One region of the Clostridium sp. CM037 genome, then DNA from elsewhere that is predicted to be linked to it. Evidence: a T-box and tRNA genes for the amino acid it is inferred to sense, from the RefSeq annotation. Region 1 holds a T-box; the other holds one or more tRNA genes.
The links. A T-box is a leader RNA that pairs with one kind of tRNA and senses whether it is charged. The one in region 1 lies ahead of alaS (alanine--tRNA ligase), so its partner is inferred to be a tRNA-Ala.

Region 1 (7,494 bases):
TCTTCATCATCATCTATTGTAACTAAAATATCCTCACCCTCTGCGTCCTTATCTATTCTTAGTGCAATTGCATCAATATCTTCTTCACCAGTTGGCGCAACTATAACATATTCCTTATCTTTAATGTCCAATTTCGTTAGTACGTCAAATTCTATTTCTTTACCCTCTTCATCATATAATAATACGGTTTCAACATTGTTATCCATTTTATTTTCTCCTTTCAATTTATGCAATCAATAATATCTTAATACCCGTTGCATATTTTTGTAAATTTCATTTTATAGATGTGTGCCTAAACTATCTAAATATCCTTGTAAAATGAATGTAGCCGCAATTTTATCTACAATCTTTTTTCTTTTTGATCTAGATAAATCGCCCTCGAGCATTACTCTATTAGCAGCTACTGTTGATAATCTTTCATCCCACATTTTCACTTCTAAATTTAATGTTTCTTTAAGCTTTTCACAAAAACGCTGAACCTTTTCCCCTTGTGGTCCTATAGTTCCATTCATATTTTTAGGGAGGCCTGATACAAAACTTTCTACATTGTATTCCTTACATATTTTAGAAAGTTCCTCTATATCTAGAACTATGCTTTTCCTTTTAATTGTTGTAATTCCCTGTGCTGTTAATCCTAATGGATCGCATACAGCTACCCCTATTGTTCTGTCTCCAATATCTAACCCTAATATTCTCATCCAAATGCTCCTTTAATAATAGCCTAGTTAATGTACACCATTAACTTTAAAAAATAAAATGCCCCCTATGGGCATTTTACTTTTTTATGTCTAGATAAGATTTCAAAACTTCTTCCAATATCTCATCTCTCTCTAGCTTTCTTACCATCGCTCTTGCTCCATTGTAGTTCGTTATATATGTCGGATCTCCTGAAATTAGATATCCTACCATTTGGTTCACTGGGTTATAGCCCTTTTTTATAAGTGAATTATATACGTCAGTCAAAATAGTTTTTGTTAAATCTTTTTTATCTTTTACAAAATCAAATTGGACTGTATTTTGATTATTATCCATTATATACACCCCTTTCCTCATCATACGCTAAACACTAAAATTTATCCCATTTGAATACGCTAGGAAATCATTTGGTAATATAGTAAATTTTTTCAGTTGTAATAAGTTCCATAATTACATACTAACTATAATTAAATTACTTATTATTAATTATATTATAAAACAACTATTGCAAAAAGTATACTATTTTACCAATCTTTCAATTATAGAGCATACATTCATTATTGCTTCATCTAATTTTTCGGGAAGTTTTCCACCTGCCTCTGCCATGTCAGGCCTTCCACCACCGCCACCACCAGCGATTTTAGCAACTTCTTTAATTATTTTCCCACAGTGTATTCCTTTATCTATTGCTGACTTAGACGCCATTGCAACAAATTGTACTTTATCGTCTGTACAGCTTCCTATTACCACTACACCATCAACAATCTTATTACGAAGTTTATCAGCTAAATCTCTTAAAGCATCTCCGTTTATATTTTTTACAGCTCCCGAAATCACTTTAACACCTTTGACCTGTTTAATATTCTCTAAAATTTCATCTACTGAAGAACTGGCTAATTTTTCTTTTAATAATACTATTTCCTTTTCTTTGTCTTTTAATTCTACCAATTGAGTTTGTAATTTATTTATTATGTCTTTTTCTGAACATTTTAATGTACTTCCAATATATTTTAATAAATTACTTTTATCTTCTACATATTTTATAGATTCACTACCAGTTATAGCTTCAATTCTTCTAACCCCTGCCGCTACTCCTGCTTCAGATAAAATTTTAAATAATCCGATTTCGCCTGAATTTCTAACATGAGTACCGCCACATAATTCCTTACTATACTCTCCTACAGATACTACTCTAACATCTCCTTGATATTTTTCATCAAATAATGCTATAGCTCCAGTTTCCTTAGCTTTCTCTATGGTCATAACCTCAGTCTCTACCTTATACGCCTTCATAATATTGTCATTTACAACTTTCTCAACTTTAGCAATCTCTTTCTCAGTTAGTGCAGAAAAATGAGTGAAGTCAAACCTTAATCTATCTTCATTTACATAAGAACCTGATTGATGAACGTGATCACCTAAAACTCTTTTCAGCGTTTCTTGTAGCATGTGAGTTACAGTATGATTTTTACAAATTTGAGCTCTCCTATCTTCGTCAACCTTAAGAGTTACTATTTCATCTGCTATCAATATTCCTTCTAACACCTCAATAAAATGTATTATTTTTCCAGAAATATCTTTTTGGCAATCGTACACTTTTACTTTAAAATTATCATTAAAAATTATTCCCTTATCTCCAATTTGCCCTCCCATTTCTGCATAGAAAGGAGTATCTTCGGTTACAATAATCCCTTTTGAACCCTTTGAAAGGTCTGTAACATGCTCTTCGCAACTAATTAAAAATTTAGCCTTAGATTCTAATTGTATTTTATCATATCCATCAAATTTTGTTTCTATATTTTTAGGAATTAAGTTCATTGAACTTTCTCCACTGCCCATATAATTTGACTGTACTCTAGCAGCTCTTGCCCTTTGCTTTTGACTTTGCATTGCAGCATTAAATCCTTCTAAATCAATTTTTATACCAGCATCGCTAAGTATTTCTTCTGTAAGCTCATATGGAAAACCATAGGTATCGTATAATTTAAAAGCTTTATCTCCACCTAAAATTTTATTGTATTTTTTTTGAAGCTCTTCTATGTAAACTTTTAAAATATCCATACCAGAATCTATAGTTTCTAAAAATCTTTCCTCTTCAATTTTTATAACTTTCTTAATATAGGATGATTTTTCTTTTAATTCTGGGTATGCTTTAGAGGAGTTTTCAATAACAGTATCGCAAAGTTCACTTAAAAAAGTATTTTTAATTCCAATTAACCTACCATGCCTTGCCGCACGCCTTAGTAGTCGCCTAAGAACATAACCTCTTCCCTCATTAGACGGAAGTACACCATCACTTATCATAAAGGTTGTGCTTCTAACATGGTCTGTTATAACTTTTAAAGATATCGACTCATTACAGCTATCGCCACATTTCACGCCTGAAATTCTTGAAACTTCTTCTAAAATATTTTTTATAGTATCTACTTCAAATATACTATCTGTGCCTTGCATTATGCCAGCTATTCTCTCGAGACCCATACCTGTATCTATATTAGGATTTTTTAATTTGTTGTAGTTACCATGCTCATCCTTATTAAATTGAGTGAACACTAAATTCCAAAATTCTATTACTCTATCTTCATTGCCTGCCTTAATAAACTCTTCTTCCGTTTTTATTTGGCCGAGTTCTACATTTCTATCGAAGTGTATTTCTGAACTCGGTCCACAAGGTCCTTGACCTATTTCCCAAAAATTTTCTTCTTTTCCTAATCTAAAAATACGTGAAGGATCAACATCAGTATTTTTACTCCATACATCAAAAGCCTCATCATCCTCTAAATATATAGTTATATATAAATTTTCTTTTGGTATTTTCAAAACCTCTGTTGCATATTCCCAAGCCCATGGTATAACCTCTTTTTTGAAATAATCACCAAAAGAAAAATTTCCAAGCATTTCAAAGAAAGTGCCATGTCTTGATGTCTTTCCTACATTCTCAATATCTCCTGTCCTAATACATTTTTGACAATTAGTTATTCTAGTATTAGGTGGTGTTTTAATTCCTGTAAAATATGGTTTAAGTGGTTGCATACCCGCATTTACAAGCAATAAACTGCTGTCATTCTTAGGTACTAGAGGAAAACTTTCTAGTCTAAGATGCTCTTTACCTTCAAAAAAATTTAGAAACGATTCCCTAATTTCATTTAATCCTAATTTTTCCATAATATCTCCTCCGATTGTTTATAGACTGTGTTAACACGATCTATTTATGCTAATTTTATATATAGAATTTTAAAATTCATAATTTTCTAAAATATAAAAAAAAACCTTCACTTCCCTAAAGCAAGGGACGAAAGTTTTCCGCGTTACCACCCTAATTATATCACTATATAATTAATAACAATTAATTACACTGCAATATCTCTCAACAAAATAAGGTTCAAAGACAGCTTCAATATGGCTATCAAGAAGTTTTCACCCTCCACTTCCTCTCTAAATGACTAACTATATTTACTAATTCTTATCATTACCTGATATTAACTTATATATACTATAGTACATTTTACCTTAATACTTCAAGATATGCAAATTATAAATAAAAATATATTGCTTATTCCTAGAATAGATAATAGTTTAAGTCCTCATATATAACTTTTATCACTACTCCTAGTGGCACTGCTAGTATCATACCTAAAATCCCTCCAACCTTCCCACCTATAACCAACAATAATATTACTGTTAATGGGTGCATACTTATACTATCTCCAATTATTTTTGGTGACAATATACTTCCTTCGATTTGTTGAAGTGCAAATAGCCACAACGCTGTATATAAAGCTATTTTTGGAGAGTCAAGCAGAGCTATTAAAATGATAGGTATTACCCCAAATATAGGTCCAAAGTAAGGTATTATATTAAAAATTCCATTTATCAATGAAAGTATCAAAGGAAAATCAACTTTCATAAACATTAATATCAAAAATGTAGCAATGGTTATAATTCCACATAAGATAAATTGACTTATAATATACCTTCCTAATACTTTATCAATATCCGCTATGATTCTCTTTATTATATTTCTGCTCTCTGGTGGAAAAACTATCAATGCCTTATTTATCATGTTTTCACTATCGCATAAAAAGTAATATACTATTAAAGGCGAAACCATGTAAGTTAATATATTCTCACCGATGCCCATGATAGAATCTAATATTTTATCAAATATTAGAAGTATTTGAGCATTTGATTTTTGGTATATAGTAGTCATAATACTACTCATGACTCTGCTTCTATTTAATACTTTTATTTTCATATTTGCATTAATTAAATATTTTTGCAAATCATTTATTGCCTTATTTATGTCTAAACTTTCTCTAAATATTGATGGAATTACCACTATAAACGTTAATAATACTAAACTTAATAAACCGACTATTATTAAACAAGCAGAAGCTTTTTTATTTACTCCTTTTCTAATTAAAAGCATATATAATGGTTTTAGTATATATGCCACAATGAAAGAAATAAAGACTAAATTTATTAATTGTTTAACAATAGGGATTTTTATTAACATAAAGAGTACAACTACAAAAATAATAATACTGAGAATCGTAATAGCTAACTTCTTTTTGCTAATTTTTTTCATCGGCTTTTCCCTCCACAAAGAAGTTATGTGGCATACTTTTAAAACATGATTCATCAAAATTGGGAATGTAGAGAATATTTTCTTCTCCAAGTATTAGTTCATTTATTAGCATTATTCTTTTCCCTCTAAGTAAATTTGTAATAAATCCAGAAGACACTATAATTCCTTTTATTTCAAATGTATCACATGAAAAAGTAATATCCTCCACCATACCAAATACATTGCTACATTTATCTATTACATCCATATTAATAAAGCTATGTAAACATAGATATTTATTTTTCTCTACTTTTTTAACTACCATATGCTTATTAAAATATATGATGTCTTCTTTTAATACACTTAAATTTTTATGGAAAAGTTTATAAGGAGATATTACAAATCCGATTACCTTTCCTTTATTAAAATCCATTAACAAATCTCTGATAAACCCAATTTTCTTGCCATCCATACTAACAACATTCATAAATATAAAATCTCTGCTTTTAAACATATTATCTCCTAAATGAAAAAAATTTAATTATTATTTATAGTTATATTCTCCAAATAATCTAAGAATTATTACATATACTAAAAATAATGTTAAAGATTAATATTTTGTAATTTTACAATTTCTTATATTAAATTACTGTTAGCCCTATTTTTTATATTTGCTCTAAATAATATTTTCAATAATAATTTTACTCTTTAATGACTTCTTTACCCTATTAATTTTATTAAAAGAAAGTGGTGAAATTTTGTAATGAAAAAATTAGTTATAAGTATATTGTTAATTGGTGGTTTATTTTTATCTGGCTGTAGTAATTCAAATTCTAACCTTAGCCCTAATATTAATTCTAAGGATGAGGTTGTTAATCCTAAGCCTGAAAATATTGATGTAGTTCAAAACAAGATTGATGCTATGAGTTTAGATGACAAGATTGGTCAGTTAGTAATTGTTGGGCTTGATGGTTATACAATGAATAATAATATAAATAATTTGATTAAAGACCATAAAGTTGGTGGATTTATTTTATTTAGAAATAATGTAGCTACTTCTAATCAATTAGTTAGCCTGATTAACTCACTAAAAACTACTAATTCACAAAACAAAACGCCTCTATTTATTTCTGTAGATGAGGAAGGTGGACGGGTATCACGAATTCCAAATGAAATTAAAAAGCTTCCATCCAATCAAGTTATAGGGGAAAAGAACGATGGTGCCTTAAGTTACAACATTGGGAAAATTATTGCAGAAGAACTTAAAACCTTTGGATTTAATATGAATTTTGCTCCAGTACTCGATATAAATAGCAACCCTAATAATCCTGTAATAGGAGACAGAGCTTTTGGGAGTACCACTGATATTGTTAATAAACTAGGCATTAAAACCATGGAAGGTATGATAGATAACAATATAATTCCTGTGGTAAAACACTTTCCTGGCCATGGGGACACTTCAGTTGATTCCCATGTAGGCCTGCCTGTAGTAAATAAGGATTTAACAAAACTTAATGCTTTTGAACTGACTCCTTTTAATGAAGCTATAAAGAATAATGTGGATGCCATTATGGTATCACATATATTACTTAATAAAATAGATTCTGTTTATCCTGCGAGTATGTCAAAAGTTATTATAACCGATATATTAAGAGGAACTTTAAAGTTTAGCGGTGTAGTCATTACTGATGATATGACCATGGCGGCCATTACAAAATATAATGACATTGGCGATGCTGCCGTTAAATCATTTAATGCTGGAAGTGACATTATCTTAGTATGCCATGAATATGACAACGAGCTAAAAGTAATTAATTCACTAAAAGCTGCAGTACAAAATAATGTAATATCAGAAAATAGGTTAAATGAGAGTGTATATAGAATACTGAAACTCAAAGAAAAATATATTATTAATAACGCTGCAATAAGTTCAATAAATATTCATGAAATTAACAATAAAATAGAAAACTTATTGAAAGAGTAAATCAAAATCAAACTACATGGGATTAACACCAATGAAGTTTCATTAAATCATCTCCTGCGTAGCTGAAATATATTTATTTTAAATCATTCTTCCAGGGCTCAAGCATGCATGACTCTCTATAATTATTTATCGCATTATGTATAGTTTGTTCTGCAAGCACTGAGCAATGTTGTTTTAAAGCCGGTAATCCTTCCAGAGCTTCAATAACTGACTTGTTGGTTAATTCCCATGCCTTCTCTAAGTTTTT
Region 2 (7,494 bases), 1.8 Mb from region 1:
TGCTACCCGCGATTGGACGGAAAGACCCCGTAGAGCTTTACTGTAGCTTAGCATTGAATTTCGGTATTGTCTGTACAGGATAGGTGGGAGACTGAGAAACATGGGCGTCAGCCTGTGTGGAGTCATCCTTGGGATACCACCCTGACAGTACTGAGGTTCTAACTGGAGGCCATGAATCTGGTCACAGGACATTGTTAGGTGGGCAGTTTGACTGGGGCGGTCGCCTCCAAAAAAGTAACGGAGGCGCCCAAAGGTTCCCTCAGCGCGGTTGGAAATCGCGCGAAGAGTGCAAAGGCAGAAGGGAGCCTGACTGCGACACTTACAAGTGGAGCAGGGACGAAAGTCGGGCTTAGTGATCCGGTGGTACCTCGTGGGAGGGCCATCGCTCAACGGATAAAAGCTACCTCGGGGATAACAGGCTGATCTCCCCCAAGAGTCCACATCGACGGGGAGGTTTGGCACCTCGATGTCGGCTCGTCGCATCCTGGGGCTGAAGTAGGTCCCAAGGGTTGGGCTGTTCGCCCATTAAAGCGGCACGCGAGCTGGGTTCAGAACGTCGTGAGACAGTTCGGTCCCTATCCGTCGCGGGCGTAGGAAATTTGAAGGGAGCTGTCCTTAGTACGAGAGGACCGGGATGGACAAACCTCTGGTGCACCAGTTGTCACGCCAGTGGCATCGCTGGGTAGCTATGTTTGGAAGGGATAAACGCTGAAAGCATCTAAGCGTGAAGCCCACCCTGAGATGAGATTTCCCATAACTCGCACGTAAGTGCGGTGTTAGTAAGACTCCTGGAAGACCACCAGGTTGATAGGTTAGAGGTGTAAGCATGGTAACATGTTCAGCTGACTAATACTAATAAGTCGAGGGCTTGACCTAAATATATAATTAAAAGTAATGCGATATACTTCTTTCGTAAGAAAGAAGCAAGGCTTTGATCGTGAGCGAAAAGACTAATTCACTGTGCAATTTTGAGAGAATATTTATTTTCTCAATCTAGTGATTATGGCATGAAGGTAACACCCGTTCCCATACCGAACACGAAGGTTAAGCTTCAATGCGCCGATGGTACTGCAGGGGTGACCTTGTGGAAGAGTAGGTCGTCGCTAGGTAATGTTCCGCGATAGCTCAACGGTGGAGCACTCGGCTGTTAACCGATAGGTTGAAGGTTCAAATCCTTTTCGCGGAGCCATTTTTTTAAAATATAATAACATATGACGGATATTAATAAATCTGGTGATTATGGCATGAAGGTAACACCCGTTACCATACCGAACACGAAGGTTAAGCTTCAATGCGCCGATGGTACTGCAGGGGTGACCTTGTGGAAGAGTAGGTTGTCGCCAGGTAAATATGGATCTTTAGCTCAGCTGGTTAGAGCTACCGGCTCATAACCGGTCGGTCCGGGGTTCGAGTCCCTGAAGGTCCACCATATGTGGGGATATAGCTCAGCTGGGAGAGCACCTGCCTTGCACGCAGGGGGTCAAGGGTTCGATTCCCTTTATCTCCACCAAAAAACAGTCCAATACGGGCTGTTTTTTTTGTGGAGATAAATAAGTTGTTAGTAAAAAAACTGGGTTAAATCATCTCCTGTGCAGCTGTTGATTTTACTCCAAGATGTGATATTAACGATCTCAAAAGGAAATTTAGAACCCTATTGAAGCAAATAAAATATTTGATGAATTTCCTCTTAAATAAGGGGTAGGGCTCGCAAAGCGTAAATTTACAACGTTAAGCCAGTTATTTACAATTAGATGCTATTATTTTAATATTCTGAGTTAGAACTAATATGTAATAGTTCTAACTCAGATATATATATAACATCAGTGTAAAGCATTGATATATCTAGGGTTTAATCACTAAATGATAAAATTCTTATTTTTTTGCTCAAAATAAGTTAGTTAAAATACAATTATAGTATTGATAATACTAACTAAAATAGTAATAAAAAATATTTATTAACTAATATAAAATCTTTGAGAAAAACATTAAATTAACACTGGTATATTTAATATTTGCCTTAAATATATCACCATTTTGGTAACAAATGTCTTAACGTATAAAATCCGCGTTTCGCGGTTACTACCCCATAGCCATCAAGCTAAGCCATATTGAATATTAGTAAGTCATTATTAAATACTATATTTTACCATCGAAATTTATTTTGATAAATTTTAATGGTAAATTTTAAGTGTACAATAGTATTCAAACAATTTTAGGGTACACCAAAAAAAGCCACGTATATAGTGGGGCTTTTACAATTTTATCAAGTTGTTTTATGCTGCAACTTTAGCCTGCGATGATGTTAATTTATAACAAACTCCAAGAATATCAAAAACAGTTTTCTTATCCTTTTTATGAGATTTCAGACCATTCCTAACTACATTTTCAAATATTAATTTTAAGGTATCGAGAACTTTATTAGGGAATTTGATAAGCTCAAAATATAGACTATCAATATATTCATGAACTATTTCACAAGTTTTAATTTCACTGGCTTCAAGGCCTTTATTTTCTAAAGCTAAAGTCCTCATTTTAAACATTACAGCAGAGCTTATTAGTAGCAAAATAAGTTTTCCATAAAGCTGACATTGAAACCGTTCTATTTTAACTAACTTTACAACCTGTATACTAAATATGGATTTCCACGTTTTAAATATTATTTCGATCTGCCATCTTAAACTGTAAAACTCATGAACCTGCTTTGAACTTAAAACTTCTTCCTTAATATTCGTTATATAAATAGATATACCTAATAATTCAATCGTATTATTACTTTTTTCTATACCCTTTTTTTTAGCATTCTTCACAGATTTTTCTGTTCTTTTTTTCAATTGATCATTTGTTAGTTTATATAAAATAATCCTTGTTTTTAGCGTCTTTTCCTTGCCTACATAGACATCCTTAATTTCATAACGGTCCCCCTCGCCCATCTGTTTCATTATGTCAGAAATATAGATTCTTTTAAAAAGGCTTGATTTTTTAGGAGCACCATTCTTATAGTACTCTATATCCTTATTTTCTATATATACTGCTATATTAGGTTTGAGTCTTGATATGTAAAACGCTTCTCTATCTTCTATGTCCAAAAAATCTTCAAAGTTGAAATACCCAAGATCTCTTAAAATAAGATCCCCAGATTTGATAGTATCTCTTATTTTGCTCCCAAAAGTATTGTCGCTTCCTGAGCCAGCTCCTACTTGTATATTAAGAAGATTTCCAGATTTCAATTCATATTCTAGTTGTATTTTTACACCTGAAGCTTGAGAGCAGCCACCAGATCCAGGATAAATATCTTTATAGCTTTCTGGTACTTGAAAAGCAGTAGAATCAAGTATTCTTATTCGTTTGAAATGTTCATCCCATACACTTGGTATGCAAGTATTATTTGTTATTGTTTGGCGCAACAGGTTTTCAAAAATTTTCTTTAAAAATTCCACACATCTTTCATTTAAACGTTGATCTAATGCTTGATTAGAAATAACTATTCCTATTTTTGCACTAAGTTTTGTACATAAGGTAACAAGTGTATTATTCGCAACCTCTGCATCCATAAAGCAGCATAAGCAAACGAATTCCCATGCTTTAATTTTACCTTTTCTTTTCACAAAGCCTGTTACTCTAGCTATTTCTTCAATCTCCTCTTTTGAAAAGCATCTTTTAATTTCAGCTGCAAAATGTTTCATATCTTTATCCAATTTTAAGTTTTCTTCTATCATTTGTAAATTACCCCCATTGATGTGTTTTGTTATCTTTTAAATGATAACATTTTTACAAATGGGGGGCTTTATTTTTATAGACTTCCCTTAGCTTGATGGCTATGGGTTACTACCCCTATATATAATAATATTGTTTTGGGAAAAAGTAATGTATCAAAGCAAAAGGTTGAACTAGCATTAAAGCGAGCAGATATATACCAATTTGTTGATAATTTACCACAAGGTTGGAATACTGTTATTGGAGAAAATGGAATCCGTTTGTCTGGTGGCGAGAAACAACGGTTGGCAATTGCTAGGGCTGTTTTTAGAAATGCACCAATATTAATTTTTGATGAAGCAACATCTATGCTTGATAATGAAACTGAAAATACTATTATGCAACAGATTTTATCATTATTTAAGGATAAAACCATTATTTTAATTGCGCATAGATTGTCTACTGTAAAAAATGCGGATATTACTTCTGTTTTAAAAGGTGGTCATATAATTGAAGAAGGAACCCATCAACAATTAATACAGTTAAAGGGATTATATTATAAATTATATACAACTTAATATAAATATGAATACAATAATAGATTTTAATATTGATAACTCTTAATTTATTTAAAGTTTATGATGGTACTGAAGTATAGTAGGTACTTGCGCTATTCTAAAACTACTACTAAAATAAATTTATATATAATTGTATTTGAAAAATTTTGTAACGTTTCTGTTTTATAATAGAAGAAAACCTTCTAAGGAGTGAAATAATGAAACAGATATTAGTTGTCGAGGATGATACTTTATTAAACAAAACATTATCTTATAATTTAAATGAGGAAGGGTATGAAGTGGATTCTGCTCTAAACATGTTTGCAGCTATAAATTATGTTAATCAAAAGGAATATCATCTTATAATTTTAGATGTAAATTTGCCAGATGGGAATGGTTTTGACCTATGTCAAAAAGTTAAACTATTACATGAGAAGACTTCTGTGATTTTCTTAACATCTAATGATATGGAAAAGGATATGATAAAAGGTTTTGATTTAGGAGCAGATGACTATGTGACTAAACCTTTTCCACTAAGTGTATTTCAAAAAAAAGTTAAAGTGCTTTTAAATCGTCTTGAAAGGCCGCTTGAAACTGATTGTTATGATAATGGAGATTTATGTATTAACTTTTCTCAATTGTCAGCCAATCTAAATGGAAAAATGATTGCATTTACGCCAATTGAATATAGGACTTTAAAATTATTCACAGAAAACCCCAAAATAGTATTGACAAGACAAATTCTTTTAGAAAAGTTATGGGATTCTGAAGGAAACTTTGTAGATGAACATACTTTAACTACGGTTGTTAGCCGTATACGAAATAAAATTGAATTAGCTGATCATAAATATATTAAAACTGTATACAGTATGGGATACATGTGGATAAGTGGTGATAGGAAATGACTTCAAAAAAATTATCTGTTCGAAATATTTGCCTTTTTGTAAGTATAGGGATACTTATAACATCAATAGTTTTTCTTATCATGGCATATCTAATCACAGGCAATATTATATTGATTTTTGGAGGAATTATTTTTCTTTCATGTATATACATATGGATTGGGCTGCTTATATTTTTAGTAAGGAAAAAATTAATACTTTTTACTTCATGTATTGCCCAAAATTTAAAGAATATCACAAACGGTGATAATAACTTTGAATTTAATTCAGAAGAAGATACCTTGTTGTCACGAATTAATTATAGAATATCAAGATTGTTTGAAATTATGCAAGAAAGTAACTGTAGTGTTGCCAATGAAAAAGCTGATTTAGAAGAATTAATTTCAGATATTTCCCATCAAGTAAAAACGCCTATTGCAAATTTGAAAATGATTAATTCAACTTTTTTAGAACGTAAGTTACCAGAAAAAACACAAATTGAATTTTTGCAAGCAATGAATGGTCAACTTGATAAATTGGACTTCCTTATGCAGGCAATGATCAAGACTTCAAGACTGGAAACTGGAATTATAACCTTAGAAAAAAAGAACTGTTATCTTTATGAAACACTTGCATCAGTAATGGGTAACACTTTGTTTATGGCTGAAAATAAGAACATCGAGATTGTAGTTGATTGCACTACGAATTTGATGGTTTCACATGATAGAAAATGGACAACGGAAGCCTTGTTTAACATCCTTGATAATGCCATAAAATATTCACCTAAAGGTGGCAAAATTCATGTAACTGTTACAGTATGGGAAATGTATACGAAAATTGATATATCAGATAACGGCAAAGGTATTTCAGAAAAACATCAAGCTGAAATTTTCAAACGTTTTTACCGTGAGGATGAAGTACATGATATTCCAGGCATTGGTATTGGGTTGTATCTTGCCCGTGAAATTATCACCATGCAGGGTGGATATATTAAAGTAGTATCTAATTATGGACAAGGTTCAACCTTTTCAGTATTTCTTCCCAATAGATAAATTTAAAATTTTATAGCTTGCTTAATAACTTAAAAAGGTTACAAATTTATAACTAATAATTATTTATTGGTATATTTCTGTAACCTTTTAGTGATATTCTGTGATTAATTCATTAATTGGAAGGAAGGTTTTTATATGAGCATTTTAAAAACAACTAATTTGAAAAAATATTATGGTATAAAGCCAAACATTACAAAGGCATTAGATGGAATAAACTTTAATGTAGAAAATGGTGAATTTGTAGCTGTTGTAGGCACATCTGGTAGTGGTAAATCTACATTACTACATATGATAGGAGGACTAGATAATCCAACATCTGGTAGTGTTATGGTTAAAGATAAGGAGTTAGCAGACATGAGTGATGATCAACTTGCAATTTTTCGGCGTCGCAATATTGGATTTATTTTTCAGAACTACAACCTTATGCCAATGTTAAATGTATATGAAAATATTGTTCTACCAGTAGAATTAGATGGGGAAACTGTAGACAAGTCTTTTATGAATGAAATTATAAAAATGTTAGCACTGGAAGATAAAATTCAAAATATGCCCAATAATCTTTCAGGCGGTCAACAACAGCGAGTAGCCATTGCAAGGGCATTAGTTACAAAACCTGCTATTTTATTAGCTGATGAACCAACCGGCAATTTAGATAGCAAGACCAGTGCTGATGTTATGGGACTTCTTAGTATGAGCAGTAAGAAATTCCATCAGACAATTGTAATGATTACTCATAATAATGAAATTGCTCAGCTTGCTGACAGAATCATACGTATTGAAGATGGTAAAATAATGGTATAAAGGGGGTATAAATATGTTTCAAAATAATAATGGAAATTCTATTAAAAAGCTAACATGGAGTACTCTTAAATCCAGTAAAAACTCTATTGCAATTATAGCCATTGCTTTATCAACACTTCTATTTACAAGTATGTTTACTATCACAGGGAGTTTGCGAGCATCTATGCAAGATAGTGATATGCGTAAAGTAGGTACATCAGCTCATGCTGGATTAAAGCATTTAACACCAGAGGAATTTAAAAAGATCTCAAAGGACAGTATGGTTAGAGATATTTCATATTCTACCATTATTGGGAATGCAGAAGGTTCGCCATTTCAAAAGTTGCCCACGGAAGTAAGATGGGGTGAAAATAAATATGCAAAGTGGACTTTTAATTTTCCTACAATAGGAAAAATGCCCAATTCAAAAAAAGAAATGGCTACAAGCACTCTTGTTCTTGATAAACTGGGTGTTTCTCACAAATTAGGACAACAAATCAGATTAAGTGTAAAAACGGATTTTGGAACATC

Region 2: it has a tRNA-Ala gene. The T-box ahead of alaS (alanine--tRNA ligase) is inferred to sense a tRNA for this amino acid. The anticodon was not compared.

The regions. Positions count from the first base shown of each region.
Region 1 covers NZ_CM143650.1:2,151,057-2,158,550, reverse strand. Annotated here, with positions in the region: gene ACWJKP_RS10535 (DUF1292 domain-containing protein) at 1-206, opposite strand, end outside; gene ruvX (Holliday junction resolvase RuvX) at 279-698, opposite strand; gene ACWJKP_RS10525 (IreB family regulatory phosphoprotein) at 775-1,032, opposite strand; gene alaS (alanine--tRNA ligase) at 1,216-3,861, opposite strand; T-box leader at 3,982-4,175, opposite strand; gene ACWJKP_RS10515 (AI-2E family transporter) at 4,256-5,284, opposite strand; gene ACWJKP_RS10510 (PRC-barrel domain-containing protein) at 5,271-5,777, opposite strand; gene nagZ (beta-N-acetylhexosaminidase) at 6,027-7,247, shown strand; gene nifU (Fe-S cluster assembly scaffold protein NifU) at 7,321-7,494, opposite strand, start outside.
Region 2 covers NZ_CM143650.1:353,284-360,777, forward strand. Annotated here, with positions in the region: rRNA gene ACWJKP_RS01845 (23S ribosomal RNA) at 1-876, shown strand, start outside; rRNA gene rrf (5S ribosomal RNA) at 993-1,109, shown strand; tRNA gene ACWJKP_RS01855 (tRNA-Asn) at 1,115-1,189, shown strand; rRNA gene rrf (5S ribosomal RNA) at 1,230-1,346, shown strand; tRNA gene ACWJKP_RS01865 (tRNA-Ile) at 1,353-1,429, shown strand; tRNA gene ACWJKP_RS01870 (tRNA-Ala) at 1,435-1,510, shown strand; gene ACWJKP_RS01875 (IS4 family transposase) at 2,274-3,716, opposite strand; gene ACWJKP_RS01880 (ATP-binding cassette domain-containing protein) at 3,852-4,271, shown strand; gene ACWJKP_RS01885 (response regulator transcription factor) at 4,469-5,155, shown strand; gene ACWJKP_RS01890 (sensor histidine kinase) at 5,152-6,183, shown strand; gene ACWJKP_RS01895 (ABC transporter ATP-binding protein) at 6,319-6,984, shown strand; gene ACWJKP_RS01900 (ABC transporter permease) at 6,998-7,494, shown strand, end outside.